4 regions of the Klebsiella sp. KE9456 genome follow, and region 3 is predicted to be linked to each of the others. Evidence: predicted binding sites of a transcription regulator. Region 3 holds the regulator's gene; each other region holds the start of a gene.
The links. The regulator CRP, encoded in region 3, controls carbon source genes, mostly activating them, when cyclic AMP is high. The targets are predictions, from matches to a motif close to ATGTGANNNNNNTCACAT.
Positions count from the first base shown of each region.

Region 1: ABK821_RS13155 (CidA/LrgA family protein) is a predicted target of CRP. The motif match lies at 1,566-1,583, and genes of this name have one in related genera.
Region 2: psiE (phosphate-starvation-inducible protein PsiE) is a predicted target of CRP. The motif match lies at 1,751-1,768, and genes of this name have one in related genera.
Region 4: adhE (bifunctional acetaldehyde-CoA/alcohol dehydrogenase) is a predicted target of CRP. The motif match lies at 1,820-1,837, and genes of this name have one in related genera.

Region 1 covers NZ_JBDYQK010000011.1:105,947-110,146, forward strand. Annotated here, with positions in the region: gene cdd (cytidine deaminase) at 1-299, opposite strand, end outside; gene ABK821_RS13150 (CidB/LrgB family autolysis modulator) at 427-1,122, opposite strand; gene ABK821_RS13155 (CidA/LrgA family protein) at 1,119-1,517, opposite strand; gene dusC (tRNA dihydrouridine(16) synthase DusC) at 1,926-2,873, shown strand; gene bglG (transcriptional antiterminator BglG) at 3,016-3,849, shown strand; partial or broken gene bglF (PTS beta-glucoside transporter subunit IIABC) at 3,897-4,200, shown strand, end outside.
Region 2 covers NZ_JBDYQK010000025.1:26,110-30,309, forward strand. Annotated here, with positions in the region: gene pgi (glucose-6-phosphate isomerase) at 1-652, shown strand, start outside; gene ABK821_RS21210 (acyltransferase) at 698-1,153, opposite strand; gene ABK821_RS21215 (GNAT family N-acetyltransferase) at 1,162-1,671, opposite strand; gene psiE (phosphate-starvation-inducible protein PsiE) at 1,816-2,226, shown strand; gene malG (maltose ABC transporter permease MalG) at 2,543-3,433, opposite strand; gene malF (maltose ABC transporter permease MalF) at 3,650-4,200, opposite strand, start outside.
Region 3 covers NZ_JBDYQK010000027.1:13,283-17,482, forward strand. Annotated here, with positions in the region: gene ABK821_RS21735 (YheU family protein) at 1-204, shown strand, start outside; gene ABK821_RS21740 (phosphoribulokinase) at 240-1,109, shown strand; gene ABK821_RS21745 (OsmC family protein) at 1,158-1,562, opposite strand; gene crp (cAMP-activated global transcriptional regulator CRP) at 1,867-2,499, shown strand; gene ABK821_RS21755 (YccS/YhfK family putative transporter) at 2,551-4,200, shown strand, end outside.
Region 4 covers NZ_JBDYQK010000041.1:9,765-13,964, reverse strand. Annotated here, with positions in the region: gene adhE (bifunctional acetaldehyde-CoA/alcohol dehydrogenase) at 1-1,599, opposite strand, end outside; gene ABK821_RS24415 (YchE family NAAT transporter) at 2,226-2,873, shown strand; gene oppA (oligopeptide ABC transporter substrate-binding protein OppA) at 3,616-4,200, shown strand, end outside.

The sequences.
Region 1 (4,200 bases), on a different contig from region 3:
GTCTGCTGCATGGTGGCACCGAGAAATTCCATATTGCCGCCAAAATACCAGGTTCCGCTGATACCGCGGGCAATCGCGCCGACGTTGAAATGGGAGAGATCGGCACGGGCGCAGGCCGCCGCCAGCGGCAGCAGCGCAAAGGCCAGCGCGTCTTCGTCCAGACCCGTCGCACTTTGCAATTCCGCGACCTGCCCCGCGTTTAACAGAGCAGGAAAATGCGGATCGGCCAGCATCGGGGAAATGGCCGCTTGCAGGTCCGCCGCCAGTTGCGGAAGAGCATCTTGAAAACGTGGATGCATGGCGTTGCCTCATAACAATGTAATGAGAATTCAGTGTACGGGGGGTGTTTATCTCTACATGTGATTAATATCTCATTTTTAGTGTAATTATTTTATGTTGCATTTATAAATGTGATAAAAGTCACGTTTATCCCACTATTGCCAGAATAAGCGGAAATAAAAACGGCGCGATCAGCGAAGTGATAATCCCGCATAACACCAGTGCCAGTGAGCTGAATGCCCCCTCCTGATAGTCGAGTTCCGCACAGCGCGCGGTCCCCAGGGCGTGGGAAGCCGTGCCCATCGACAGCCCGCGTGAGGCTTTAGTGCGGATACGCATTAAATTCAGTAGCGTATGGCCGAAGACCGCGCCGAGAATGCCGACGAAAATAACGCAGACCGCGCTGATTGCCGGAATACCGCCAATACTGCTGCTTACCGCCATGGCAATCGGCGTCGTCACCGATTTTGGCAGAATGGAGGCGGCAATCTGCGGCGTCGCGCCCATCAGCAGCGCCACGGTCGTTCCGGTAACCATGGCTACCACGCTGCCAATAAAGCAGATGGTGATAATGGATTTCCAGCGCGCGCGGATCTGGTGCAATTGCTCATAAAGAGGAAAAGCCAGCGCGACGACTGCCGGTTGCAGCAGGTCATTGAGAATTTTGCTGCCCTGAAAATAGCGCTGATAAGAAATGCCGGTTACCAGTAGAAAGGGGATCAGCACCACCATCGCTACCAGTAGTGGGTTGAGCAGGGGAAATTTAAACCGTGCCGCCAGCTTGCGGGCAAGAAAAAAGACGACCAGGGTCAGCGGCAGCGACCACCAAATTTCATGGATCATTTTTCAGTTCCTTTTTGCCCAACCACTTTGCGTTCCCCGTGAACCAGATGTGAGCTCCAGCTAACCACTAAAAAGACCAGCAGCGTGCTTATCGCACAGGAGACCACCACCGGGCCTAACTGCGCCCGCAGCAGATCCCAGTATTGCATGACGCCCACGCCGATAGGCACAAACAGCAGCGCCATATAGCGAATCAGGATATTGCAGCCCGGGTTAACCCACTGCGGCGGCATGATTTGCAGCGCCAGCAGACAGAACAAAATCAACATGCCAATAATGCTGCCGGGAATGGTAATGGGCAGCAGTGAGGCGATAAAAATACCGGCATACAAACAGGCATAGATCAACACGAAAGCGCGCAGATACTGCCAGACAATATTCAGTGACTTACTCATGGTAATAACCCTTGATGAACCACATTCATCATACAATTAAACCTGAAAATGTGCTACCGATCACATCATGAATTCTCCGCATACCTGAGACAGCGATCGGGAACAATAAACCGTCCGTCTGTCAGAGTGATGATTGCAGGGACAGAAAGTGGGGAAATCGGCTCAGCGCCAGCAACGATACTCACTTTTCCCCTCGCCCCAACGCTACCTTTTTGTTAAAGGCGCGGCAAATTGAGCATAGCCTGCTGGCGACGCATTGCTGACCATCTCATACGTTCACGCCAGGCGCCGATGTGTCGTCCGTTCAGGCGTAATGCGTGGTATGGGGGAGAAAACGCACCTCGCCTCTTTTAACCCGTATCCGGAGACGCTACCATAGCGCCTCTTTTTTCCGGGCAATGATAAACTATGCGTGTATTACTGGCGCCGATGGAAGGCGTACTCGATTCGCTGGTGCGCGAGTTGCTGACCGACGTGAATGATTATGATCTCTGCATCACCGAGTTTTTGCGTGTGGTGGATCAACTTTTGCCGGTAAAATCGTTCTATAAACTGTGCCCGGAGCTGCGCAATAATAGCCTGACGCCATCCGGTACCCGCGTGCGCGTGCAACTGCTTGGACAGTCTCCCCAGTGGCTGGCGGAAAACGCCGCCCGTGCGGTTGAACTCGGTTCCTGGGGTGTCGATCTTAACTGCGGTTGCCCCTCAAAGCTGGTGAACGGCAGCGGCGGCGGCGCGACGTTGCTCAAAGATCCTGAACTCATCTATCGCGGCGCGAAGGCGATGCGTGAGGCGGTTCCGGCGCATTTACCGGTCACGGTGAAAGTGCGTCTGGGATGGGACAGCAGCGAGCGGCGTTTTGAAATCGCCGATGCGGTTCAGCAGGCGGGGGCCAGTGAGCTGGTCGTGCATGGTCGAACCAAAGAAGAGGGTTATAAAGCGGAGTGTATTAACTGGCGGGCGATCGGTGAAATTCGCCAGCGTCTGGCTATCCCGGTGGTGGCCAACGGCGAGATCCGGGACTGGCAAAGCGCCAGGGATTGCCTCACGGCGACCGGCTGCGAGGCGATCATGATTGGCCGCGGCGCGTTGAACGTACCAAACTTAAGCCGGGTAATAAAATACAACGAACCGCGAATGCCCTGGCCCCAGGTGGTTGAACTGCTGCAAAAATATACCCGCCTGGAGAAGCAGGGCGATACCGGTCTTTATCATGTCGCGCGTATCAAACAGTGGTTGAGCTATTTGCGTAAAGAATACTCTGAAGCGTCAGCGCTTTTCAGTGCGGTGCGTACCCTGCAGGACTCATCGAGCATAGCGCGTACAATTAACGGCTGGCGGAACAAAACTATCTGACCTTCATCACATTTTTCGGTTTGCCCCGTTGAGTTTATCCGACGGGCAGTGAAATACTGACGACCGATTGTTACTGCTTCGGCAGGCAAAACCTGATTCCTGGCTTCTGTCGGGGTCAGGTTTTTTTGTTTTTGGGGTTCATATGCAAATCGCCAAAGTACTTAATAATAATGTAGTGGTGGTTGTAGATGAGCAGCAGCGCGAACAGGTGGTCATGGGCCGAGGACTTGCCTTTCAAAAACGCGTTGGTGACTCTCTGGATGAAAGCAAAATTGAAAAGGTCTTCGCGCTGCAGAGCGATGAACTGGTTGGCCGTTTAGGCGAGTTACTCAGTCAGATACCATTAGATGTGATCACCACCTGCGATCGAATTATCGATCTGGCGCGTGATCGTCTCGGTAAATTACAGGACAGTTTATACATTACTCTGACCGATCACTGCCACTTTGCGATTGAGCGGCAGAAGAAGGGTGTGGCGCTGCGTAATGTGTTGCTGTGGGAAATTAAACGGCTGTACCCGAAGGAGTTTGCACTGGGGCAAGAAGCCCGGGCGATTATCGCCAAAAGGCTCGGGGTTGAACTTGCAGAAGATGAAGCCGGGTTTATCGCCCTGCATCTGGTGACAGCACAGCTCAACAGCGAAATGCCGGAGGTGATGCACGTCACCCGCGTAATGCAGGAAATTCTGCAACTGGTGAAATATCAACTGACGCTGAATTATGACGAAGAGTCGTTGAGTTATCAGCGGTTTGTGACTCATCTCAAGTTTTTCGCCCAGCGCATGCTGACGCGGACGGTTGTCGAAGATGATGATGTGACGCTGCACAGCGCCGTAAAGGATAACTACCCTAAAGCGTGGAAGTGTGCGGAAACGGTCGCCCTGCATCTGCAAAAAAGCTATCAGCGACGGCTAACCACGGAAGAAATTATGTTTCTCGCGATTCATATTGAACGCGTGAGAAAAGAGGGACGCTAAGCGCTGAACAGGCCTGGCCTTCCTGATTAAAACGGGATTGTTACTGCATGATGCAGGCAAAACCTGAGCGCAACGCTAACCCGGCGTTGTTCTCGGGTTTTTTTTATTTCTCATACTCAGTTAACGATGCCTGCGGGCAGCAGAAGTAAGGAAAACAGCATGGAATATAAAGCACTCGCGCAGGATATTCTCCGCCGGGTTGGCGGCAAAGAAAATATAGTGAGTCTGGTTCACTGTGCGACACGACTGCGTTTTAAACTTCAGGATAATAACAAAGCCGATGCCGAAGGGTTAAAGACGAATCCCGGTGTTATTATGGTTGTGGAAAGCGGCGGTCAGTTTCAGGTCGTG
Region 2 (4,200 bases), on a different contig from region 3:
AGCGATTCTGCCGTACGATCAGTATATGCACCGTTTCGCCGCCTACTTCCAGCAGGGCAATATGGAATCCAACGGCAAGTATGTTGACCGTAACGGCAATGCCGTGGATTACCAGACGGGCCCAATCATCTGGGGCGAGCCGGGCACCAACGGTCAGCACGCGTTCTACCAGTTGATCCATCAGGGGACCAAAATGGTGCCGTGCGATTTTATCGCCCCGGCGATGACCCACAACCCGCTGTCTGACCACCATCAGAAACTGCTGTCTAACTTCTTTGCGCAGACCGAAGCGCTGGCGTTCGGTAAATCCCGTGAAGTGGTTGAGCAGGAATATCGCGATCAGGGGAAAGATCCGGCGACGCTGGAGCACGTGGTGCCGTTCAAAGTGTTTGAAGGCAACCGCCCGACCAACTCCATCCTGCTGCGTGAAATCACGCCGTTCAGCCTGGGGGCGCTGATTGCGCTGTATGAGCACAAGATCTTCACCCAGGGTGTGATTATGAACATCTTCACTTTTGACCAGTGGGGCGTTGAGCTGGGTAAACAGCTGGCTAACCGCATTCTGCCGGAGCTGAAAGATGGCAGCGAAGTGAGCAGCCACGACAGCTCGACCAATGGCCTGATTAATCGCTACAAATCCTGGCGCGTATAATCAGACGGATGCCTGAATGCCGGCCCATGTGGCCGGCATTTTTGTTTAGAGTCGTCGCAACAGTTTCGCCGGATTTCCTGCCCACACGCCTTTCTCGGTAATTGACCGGGTAACCACGCTGCCCGCGCTTATCACTACGCCATCGCAAATGCTGATCGCCAGAATGGTCGCGCCGCTGCCGATCGACACATCGTTGCCAAGGACAATTCTTCCCCAGCTTTCGCGGTCGGCATTCGGTTTGCCATCGCGGAACATATCGTTGGCGAACATCACTCCGTGACCGATAAAGCAGCGTTCGCCGATGGTGACATACTCGCAAATAAAAGTATGGGACTGAATTTTGCTGTCTCTGCCAATATGAGTATGGCCCTGAATTTCAACGAAGGGACCAACAAAAACGTTATCGCCGAGCGTGCAGTCGTAGAGGTTAGCGGGTTGGTAAATCACCACATTCTCTCCGCTGGTGACGTTGCGAATAGCGGTTTCACGAAAGGTATGCATGTTGCCTCTCAGAGTGGTTTGGCCAGAATATGTAGCGTGCTGTGTTGGGTAGCGGAATGAAAAACGGTGTCTTTGATGTGCCGCATTCCCTGACGTTCATAAAAACGTCGGGCACCGGGATTTGCCGCGAGCACCTCCAGCCATAGCCAGCTTTCGCCGGCCTCTTTTGCTTGTTTTTCGATGGCGCTAAAAAACTGCTCGCCATAGCGTAGCCCCGTCGCGCCAGGCATCAGGTAGAGCTTATGCAGCAGCGTGCCGGATGGACCCCCTGGGTTAATATCCTGGCGGCAGGTATATTTAGCGAAGCCGATGGGCTGCTCTGCCTGCGCAATCAACCAGCGGGACTTCTTATCGGAGAGGCTGCGCGCCAGCGAGGCGACGGAATACTCCTGCTCCAGGAAAAGCGCCAGTTCGTCGGCGTTATGCCAAAGGTGAGCGAAGTGGTGGCGGTAGCTGGCGTTGCCCATTTGATTGAGCAGGGCTGCGTCTTTTGGTCGCGCAGTGCGAATTTTCAGCATGATTATTTCCTTTTTAACCCGCAAACCTGACGAACGATTGTTACATTTACGCCAACGGTGGCAAAAATCTAACGAATAATGTCGATCTTGATCACATTTTTACGTTATACAGGTTACATGGAATCATGATGATGAGGTGTGTATATGGCGCCGGTTTATCGTCCGTTGGTCAATTTTATCGCCACGGCAATGCAAACGATTTTGAATCTTGGCCTGGTATGTCTCGGGATCATTCTGATCGTTTTCCTGGGCAAAGAGACGCTGCATCTGGCGCACGTATTGTTCACCCCCGATCCGGTCAGTAAGTACAAGCTGGTGGAAGGGCTGGTGGTCTATTTTCTCTATTTCGAGTTTATTGCGCTGATTGTGAAGTATTTCGAATCGGGGTTTCACTTCCCGCTACGCTATTTCGTCTATATCGGGATCACCGCTATCGTGAGGCTGATTATTATCGATCATGAGTCGCCGATGGCGGTGCTGATTTACTCCGCGGCGATCCTGATTCTGGTGATTACGCTCTGGCTGTGTAACTCCAACCGTCTGAAACGCGAGTAAAAAAAAGCGGCCACAAGGGCCGCTGACCAACAGTCACAAATATCATTTATGTCGGGTCCAGTTGAGGGTCGCAGTGGCATTTGCCTTACTTTTTCAGATGAGGGCGGTGGCTGCCGTACCCGGTTGGGGGCGCGTACGGCGACTGAACCACCGACCCTCTTCTGAAATTTGGGGCGGTATACTCGTCATACTTCAGGTTGTTGATGCATTGACCGCTCCCGTTTGCCCCGGTCACATAGCGCTCTATGCTCCGGGGATAAGCGGGGGGTATCGCCTTCCCGCAACCTGAATTATTTAGAGTATCTAACAATAAAACTTAACCTTTCACTCCGCCTGCCGTCAGACCGTTAACTAACCAGCGCTGGGCCAGCAGGAACACCACGGTAATCGGGATGGCGGAGAGTACCGCGGCGGCGGCGAAGTCGCCCCACAGATAGTTCTGCGGGTTGAGATACTGCTGCATGCCGACGGCCAGGGTGTAGCTGTTCACATCGCGTAGCAGTAGCGAGGCGACCGGCACTTCAGTAATCGCAGCGATGAACGACAGAATAAACACCACCGCCAGAATCGGCACCGACAGCGGGAGCAGCACCAGGCGGAACGCCTGCCACGGGGTGGCGCCATCCAGTGCCGCCGCTTCTTCCAGAGAGCCGTCGATGGTTTCGAAGTAGCCTTTAATCGTCCAGACGTGCAGCGCAATACCGCCCATATAGGCGAAGATTACGCCGCCGTGGGTATTCAGACCGACGAACGGAATATACTGACCGAGACGGTCAAACAGGGCATACAGCGCGACCAGCGACAGAACCGCCGGGAACATCTGGAAAATCAGCATCCCTTTCAGCAACGTGGCTTTACCCGGAAAGCGCATGCGGGCAAAAGCGTATGCGCAGGTGGTAGAGAGCGCGACGATGCCAATGGCGGTAATACCGGCCACCTTGATGGAGTTCCACAGCCACAGCAGGACCGGGAAGGGGGGCGGCGTAACCCGGCCATCAGCATGTTCAACGCTAAAACCTAACGCCAGCCGCCAGTGCTCCCAGGAGATACGTTCCGGGATCAGGCTACCGGTGGCGAAGTTACCTTCGCGCAGAGAGATAGTGATAACCATCAGCAGCGGGAACATAATCGCCGCGATAAAAATCAGTAGCAGGAGATGCGTGATGAACAGGCGCAGCTTCTGAGATTTGGGTTGAACCATAGCCATAATATTTTTACTCCCCTTGATACCGCTCCAGGTTATTTTGCTTGCCATTTTGAACTCAGGCAGTGCTCAGACAAAAGTCACCGCGTTTTGAACGTCCTTCAGGACGACCCGAAGGATGAGCGTAGCGAATAATCCTCACGTACTACCTGTACGCGCCGGTTCTTCCACGCTGGCCGAGCTCTGGCTGGCCGCGCCAATGACGTCTGGTTATTCCAGTTAATCAAACTTCATACGTGTGGCTTTCAGGTTAACAATCGCCAGCGCGCCCACCAGCAGGAAGATCAGCGTGGCGATGGCCGCAGCCAGGCCGAAATCCTGACCACCGCCGCCTTCAAAGGCGATACGGTAGGTGTAGCTCACCAGCAGGTCGGTATAGCCCGCAGGCGTGGTCGTGCCGAGGCGATCCGGTCCGCCGTTGGTTAACAGTTGAATCAGCACGAAGTTGTTAAAGTTGAAGGCGAAGCTGGCGATCATCAGCGGCGTTAGCGGTTTAATCAGCAGCGGGAACGTGATCTTAAAGAAATTCTGCAACGGGGTTGCGCCGTCCATTGCCGAGGCTTCATATAAGTCGTCAGGAATCGCTTTCAGCAGGCCCATGCACAGGATCATCATGTATGGATAGCCCAGCCAGGTATTGACGATGATGATCATGGCGCGCGCGGTGGTCGGGTCGCTAAACCAGGCCGGTTTGATGCCGAACAACGCGCTGAGCATCATGTTGATCTCACCGAAGCTCTGGTTGAATAACCCTTTGAAAATCAGAATCG
Region 3 (4,200 bases):
CAGGATCTCGATCCCGAAACGCTGGATAATCTGATTGAAAGCTTTGTATTACGCGAAGGCACCGATTATGGTGAGCATGAACGTTCGCTGACAGATAAAGTCTCTGATGTTAAACAACAGCTAAAAAGCGGAGAAGCCGTGCTGGTGTGGTCAGAACTGCACGAGACGGTCAACATCATGCCCCGCAAGCAGTTTCACGGCTAAAGCGGCGCACACTATCGTTTACCCTGGGAGTTGTTATGTCTGCCAAACATCCGGTGATTGCCGTCACGGGCTCCAGCGGCGCGGGAACCACAACCACCAGCCTCGCCTTTCGCAAAATCTTCGCGCAGTTAAACCTGCACGCCGCTGAAGTGGAAGGCGACAGCTTTCACCGCTATACCCGCCCGGAAATGGACATGGCGATCCGCAAGGCGCGGGATCAGGGCAAGCATATCAGTTACTTTGGCCCTGAAGCGAACGACTTCGGCCTGCTGAAACAGACTTTCGTTGAATACGGGCAGAGCGGCAAAGGTCAGTCGCGCAAGTATTTACATACCTATGATGAAGCCGTACCGTGGAACCAGGTGCCGGGGACCTTCACCCCCTGGCAACCACTCCCCGAACCCACTGACGTACTGTTTTATGAAGGGCTGCATGGCGGCGTCGTTACGCCGCAGCATGATGTCGCGAGCCATGTCGACCTGCTGGTCGGCGTCGTGCCCATCGTCAATCTGGAGTGGATCCAGAAGCTTATCCGCGACACCAGCGAACGCGGGCACTCCCGTGAGGCGGTAATGGATTCCGTCGTTCGCTCAATGGAGGATTACATCAATTTCATCACCCCGCAGTTTTCGCGTACCCATCTCAACTTCCAGCGCGTTCCCACGGTGGATACCTCCAATCCCTTTGCGGCCAAAGCCATTCCTTCACTGGATGAGAGCTTTGTCGTTATCCATTTCCGTAATCTGAGAAACATCGATTTCCCCTGGCTTCTGGCCATGCTTCAGGGCTCGTTTATCTCACATATGAACACTCTGGTTGTACCGGGAGGCAAAATGGGACTGGCGATGGAGCTGATCATGACGCCGCTGGTCGAGCGGCTGATGGAAGGCAGGAAAATCAGTTAACGAATGACTCCCCCCGGTAGCGCGAACGTCTGCCGGGGTCTTGTTGGCTTACTCTTCGATCACTTCATAAGAGTGGGTAATATTTACCGCTTTCTCCAGCATCAGCGCCACCGAGCAATATTTTTCCGCTGACAGGTCAACAGCACGAGAAACGGCAGCCTCTTTCAGCGCCTTACCGGTCACGATAAAATGCAGATTAATATGGGTAAACAGACGCGGCGCCTCTTCCCGACGTTCCGAGGTCAGCTTGACTTCACAGTTGGTGACGTTATGGCGCCCCTTCTGTAAAATGGAGACGACGTCAATCGCGCTGCATCCGCCCGCCGCCATCAGCACCATTTCCATCGGGCTGGGGGCTTTATCACCGGAATTCCCGTCCATCAGAATCTGGTGACCAGAAGCCGACTCTCCAATGAAGGTTAACCCTTCAACCCACTTCACTCGCGCTTGCATAAATTGAACTCCAGAGCTGTAATTTTCCTGACAGATTACGCGCACATAACAATTCTGGCAACGGAAGGCGACCTGGGTCATGCTGAAGCGAGACACCAGGAGACATGCAGCGAAAGCTATGCTAAAACAGTCTGGATGCTACAGTAATACATTGATGTACTGCATGTATGCAGAGGAGTTCACATTACAGGCTGCGGAAAAATTCCAGCCAGATTCCCAGGTACAGGGATTTAATACGATTGCATGCCCGGATGCCGTGTAGTGTCGGCACCCGGAGATAGCTGATAACAGAGGATAACCGCGCATGGTGCTTGGCAAACCGCAAACAGACCCTACCCTCGAATGGTTCTTGTCTCATTGCCACATTCATAAGTACCCCTCAAAGAGCACGCTGATCCACCAGGGTGAGAAAGCAGAAACGCTGTACTACATCGTTAAAGGCTCAGTGGCTGTACTCATCAAGGATGAAGAAGGCAAAGAGATGATCCTCTCTTACCTCAACCAGGGCGATTTCATCGGTGAATTAGGCTTGTTTGAAGAAGGTCAGGAACGTAGCGCCTGGGTACGTGCTAAAACCGCATGTGAAGTGGCTGAAATCTCCTACAAAAAATTCCGTCAGTTGATCCAGGTAAACCCGGATATCCTGATGCGTCTCTCTTCGCAAATGGCGCGTCGCCTGCAGGTTACGTCTGAGAAAGTGGGTAACCTTGCCTTCCTCGACGTTACCGGTCGCATCGCTCAGACGCTGCTGAATCTGGCAAAACAGCCGGATGCAATGACCCACCCCGACGGTATGCAAATTAAAATTACCCGTCAGGAAATTGGTCAGATCGTCGGCTGCTCCCGCGAAACCGTTGGCCGGATACTGAAAATGCTGGAAGATCAAAACCTGATCTCCGCGCACGGTAAAACTATCGTCGTCTACGGTACCCGTTAAGTCGGTAAAACGGCGTATTGTCTGACAATACGCCGTTTTTGTTTCCTCCCCATGTGGCGCAGGCTGATTTATCACCCGGAAGTCAACTATGCACTGCGGCAAACGCTGGTGTTATGTCTGCCAGTTGCAACGGGACTTCTTCTTGGTCATTTACAGCAGGGACTCCTGTTTTCCCTCGTTCCTGCCTGCTGCAATATTGCCGGTCTGGATACACCGCATAAACGCTTCTTTAAGCGCCTGATCATTGGCGGCTGCTTGTTCGCTGGCAGTAGCCTGATTGTCCAGCTCCTTCTGCAGCGGGAAATTCCTTTACCACTAATCCTGACCGGGCTGACCCTGATTCTCGGCGTTACTGCCGAAATCAGTTCGCTTCATGCGAGATTGTTACCCGCCTCGCTTATCGCCGCCAGTTTTACTCTGAGCCTTGCAGGCAATATGCCGATCCAGGAACCGTTGCTAATCTATGCACTCGGCACCCTATGGTATGGAATTTTTAACTGGTTCTGGTTTTGGCTGTGGCGCGAACAGCCGCTGCGCGAATCTCTGAGCCTGCTCTATCGGGAGCTGGCCAGTTATTGTGAAGCCAAATACAGCCTGCTGACCCAGCATACCGATCCGGCCACCTCGTTGCCGCCCCTGCTCAACCGCCAACAAAAAGTGGTCGATCTGATTACCCAGTGCTACCAGCAGATGCATATGCTGGCGGCCAACCAGCACAGCGATCATAAACGCCTGCTGCGCGCTTTCCAGGTTGGTCTGGATCTCCAGGAGCACATCTCCGTCAGCCTGCACCAACCGGAAGAGGTGCAGAAACTGGTGGAGCGCAGCCACGCAGAAGCGGTAATTCGCTGGAACGCGCAAACCATCGCCGCTCGACTGCGCGAACTGGCGGATGATCTGCTTTACCATCGCTATCCTCAGCGCTTTCAGATGGATAAACAGATCGGCGCTCTGGAAAAGATCGCCTGGCAGCATCCGGATAACCCGGTCGGCCAGTTTTGCGCCTGGCATTTCAGTCGCATTGCCCGGGTTTTACGCACCCAGCGCCCTCTGTACTCCCGAAATCTGATGGCGGATAAAACCCGCCGCCTGCCGCTGCTACCGGCGTTGAAAAGCTATCTGTCGCTTAAATCACCGGCGTTACGTAACGCGGCGCGCATCAGCGTAATGCTGAGTGTCGCCAGCCTGATGGGCAGCGCGTTGCATTTACCAAAACCCTACTGGATTTTGATGACCGTGCTCTTCGTGACGCAAAACGGCTACAGCGCAACACGGGTGCGGATCGTCCACCGGGCTGCCGGGACATTTGCCGGATTAGTCATCGCCGGACTGACGCTGCATTTTCACGTCCCGGAAGGTTATACGCTAACCGCCATGCTCTTCATCACGCTATTAAGCTACCTGATTATTCGTAAGAATTACGGCTGGGCGATGGTCGGGTTTACCGTTACGGCGGTATATACCCTGCAACTGCTCACCCTGAACGGCGAACAGATTATTGTTGCCAGGCTGGTTGATACGCTGATTGGCTGCCTGATTGCCTTCGGCGGAATGCTCTGGTTATGGCCGCAGTGGCAGAGCGGCCTGCTACGCAAAAACGCCCACGATGCGCTGGAAGCCGATCAGGGAGCCATCCGGCTTATTCTTAGCGACGATCATCAGGCCCCTGCGCTGGCCTATCAGCGAATGCGCGTCAATCAG
Region 4 (4,200 bases), on a different contig from region 3:
GTTCGCCAGCTCTGCGCCTTTACGCACGATAGTCAGCGTCGGGTCTGCTTCAACTTCAAAGAAAACTTCAGTTTCAACGCCAGCCGCTTTCAGCACGGAGGTGATCTGGTCAGCATAGCCATTGTTGAACAGGAAACGGTCAGTCACGATGAGCGCACGTTTGTGGCCATCGGTAATCACTTCATCCAGCGCGATGGGCAGAGAGCCACGGCGGAAGTAGATAGATTTCGGAAGTTTGTGCCACAACATGTTTTCAGCTCGCTTAGCAACGGTTTTCTTGTTGATCAGGTGTTTCGGACCAACGTTTTCAGAGATGGAGTTACCACCCCAGGAACCACAACCCAGAGTCAGGGAAGGTGCGAGTTTGAAGTTATACAGGTCACCGATACCACCCTGAGAAGCCGGGGTGTTAATCAGGATACGCGCGGTTTTCATCATTTGACCGAAGTAAGCAACGCGTGCTGGCTGGTTGTCCTGGTCGGTGTACAGGCAGGAGGTGTGGCCGATACCGCCCATTGCTACCAGTTTTTCAGCTTTATCAACCGCGTCTTCGAAGTCTTTCGCGCGATACATTGCCAGCGTCGGAGACAGTTTTTCATGAGCAAACGGTTCGCTGTCATCAACAACCGTCACTTCGCCGATCAGAATCTTAGTGGTTTCTGGTACGGTGAAGCCTGCCAGTTCAGCAATTTTATAGGCCGGTTGACCCACAATAGCCGCGTTCAGCGCGCCATTTTTCAGAATAACATCCTGAACGGCTTTCAGCTCTTTGCCCTGCAGCAGATAGCCGCCGTGGCTGGCGAAACGTTCGCGAACGGCATCATAAACGGAGTCAACAACAACAACGGACTGTTCAGATGCACAGATTACGCCGTTATCGAAGGTTTTGGACATCAGTACGGAAGCCACCGCACGTTTGATATCGGCTGTTTCATCGATAACAACCGGCGTGTTACCCGCACCAACGCCGATAGCTGGTTTACCGGAACTGTATGCGGCTTTCACCATGCCAGGGCCGCCTGTCGCCAGGATCAGGTTGATGTCAGGGTGGTGCATCAGCGCGTTAGACAGTTCAACGGAAGGTTGATCGATCCAGCCAATCAGGTCTTTTGGCGCGCCCGCAGCGATCGCCGCCTGCAGAACGATATCAGCCGCCTTGTTGGTGGCGTCTTTGGCGCGCGGATGTGGAGAGAAAATGATGGCGTTACGGGTTTTCAGGCTGATCAGAGATTTAAAAATAGCGGTTGAGGTTGGGTTAGTTGTCGGGACGATACCGCAGATGATGCCAATTGGTTCAGCAATGGTGATAGTGCCGAAAGTGTCGTCTTCAGACAGCACACCACAGGTTTTTTCATCTTTATAGGCGTTATAGATGTATTCGGAAGCGAAGTGGTTTTTAATCACTTTATCTTCGATGATACCCATACCGGATTCGGCAACGGCCATCTTCGCGAGAGGGATTCGGGCATCAGCTGCGGCCAGAGCGGCGGCACGGAAGATTTTGTCGACTTGTTCTTGAGTGAAACTGGCATATTCACGCTGGGCTTTTTTCACGCGCTCGACGAGTGCGTTCAGTTCAGCGATATTAGTAACAGCCATAAATGCTCTCCTGATAATGTTAAACTTTTTTAGTAAATCAGTAGCTCAATCCGACAGTATAGACAGAGTGTTAACAGGCTGCATTTTAATGTTAACAAAAAGAATTTTGTGCTGCTGGCTCCACCGATTGACTAAAAAAGCTGTTATTTTTCCTCTCAGGTATCGCTGCTTTCCCTCCTTGCTGTGTGTCACAAAGATTACTCACTTCTGGGTACAATTTATGTGATCTAAATCAATAATTGTCAAAGCTGATACCTTTCAGCAGGCCGATTTTTGACCTTTTTGATCAAGAGTAATGATTTATTATGCTAATTAAATGAATAAATAGTATTAAGATCTATCCCGTCAGGACGATGTCGCCTGCCATTTTGCCCCGCAAGGTAAGCGAATAATTGTCACGAGCAATGTCTACGCTTCGCGCTGTACGCGTTATCCGTATCCGGAGGATGGCTACGCGAATTACGCCAGGCAGGCCCGCGCTAAATAATAAATAAACAATGTCCGAGCTTTATTGTGACTTTATGCATAATTTAGATGAATTATGCTATTAAAAGGCGTATCTTCTCGCGGATATTTCATGCTGGTAACTGGAAACAGCCATTTTTAATGATGCTGCGGAGTTCATTGTGATTCAACCGTTGTTTGATTTTTCAGCTTATTTTAAATTTTTCATTGGCTTATTTGCGCTGGTAAACCCGGTTGGCATTATTCCGGTCTTCATTAGTATGACCAGTTACCAGACGGCGGCGGCACGTAACAAAACCAATCTGACAGCTAACCTCTCTGTGGCCATTATTCTGTTGACCTCGCTGTTTCTCGGCGACGCGATTTTGCAGGTCTTCGGCATTTCCATTGATTCCTTTCGTATTGCCGGTGGGATTCTGGTCGTCACTATTGCCATGTCTATGATTAGCGGCAAACTTGGTGAGGATAAACAGAACAAACAAGAAAAATCAGAAACGGCAATTCGCGAGAGTATTGGCGTAGTACCGTTAGCATTGCCTCTGATGGCAGGGCCTGGCGCCATCAGCTCAACTATTGTCTGGGGAACGCGTTATCATACCATCGCTCATTTTTTGGGTTTTTCGATTGCCATTGCGCTTTTTGCGCTGTGCTGCTGGGGGATTTTTCGTATGGCGCCCTGGCTGGTGCGTTTGCTCGGGCAAACGGGGATTAACGTGATTACCCGTATTATGGGGTTGCTGCTGATGGCGTTAGGGATCGAATTTATTGTCACCGGGATAAAGGCATTGTTTCCCGGACTGGTGAATTAACTCGCGCCTCCAGGCGCGGGAACATCGTTCAGTATTTGCTCATCATGTGAAAAACATATTACAAAGCCTGATTTGCCGGTCTGTGATATTATTTTGCAATGATTTGATATTCTTATTTATTATCAATTAGTTATATTTATTTGGCGTATAATCCTGTCCCGTTACTCACATTAAACAGCGTTATTTTCTTCACATCATTCTCTGATGCTTGCCGTCAGTTAATTGAAATGATATTAGTAATTTCGCTAATGAAGTAGATGAATGTGCTAAATAATGAGCGATTGTTAATGCTTTGTGTAAAAAATGGCCTTTTTAGCGATATTTAGTATAAAAAATAGGCATCTTATTGTATCTATATGATAAATGTCGATTTATATCTCTGTTGTTTGCCCGACGAGTTGGCGGTTTTATCCACGGGAAGACGATAAAAGAGAATTCGGTAACATATTTGCAAATTCCATTGGCGGACAATAACGGGTTTTGATACTTTCCGCCGTGATCGTTAACTGAACCGATATGAGAATGAGAATTTTTATTAAATAGATCGTTGCAAATTAACATTACCCCGGACAGGGGAAGAATCGACGTTAAGGTTGCCATTTGAGCTGCCGTAATAAATAAGCCGGTGATAGCAAGCAGTACTCTCTGACAGCAGCATAAACTCCTGCACTGTTCAGAATCCAGAAAGAGAAAACAGGCTGGTTAAATAGCCAGTAATTATAATGAGTGGAGTAATAACACAATGACCATCATCACGAAAAAAAGCCTGGTAGCCGCAGCGGTCTTCTCTGCGTTAATTACCGCCAACGCTGCCATGGCAGCAGATGTGCCAGCAGGGGTTCAACTGGCGGAACAACAAACGCTGGTGCGTAACAATGGCTCGGAAGTTCAGTCCCTTGACCCGCACAAAATTGAAGGTGTGCCGGAGTCTAATATTAGCCGTGATTTATTCGAAGGGTTATTGGTGAGTGACCTTGATGGTCATCCGGTCGCAGGCGTTGCGGAAAAATGGGAAAATAAGGATTTTAAAGTCTGGACCTTCCATCTACGTAAAGATGCGAAGTGGTCAGATGGTTCACCGGTAACCGCGCAAGATTTCGTTTATAGCTGGCAGCGTCTGGTCGATCCGAAAACCGCTTCGCCTTATGCAAGCTATCTGCAGTATGGTCATGTGGCCAACGTTGATGACATTATCAGCGGCAAAAAACCGATTACTGATCTGGGCGTAAAAGCGCTGGACGATCACACTTTTCAAGTGACGCTCAGCGAGCCGGTACCATACTTTTATAAACTTCTGGTTCACTCGTCTCTTTCACCCGTACCGAAA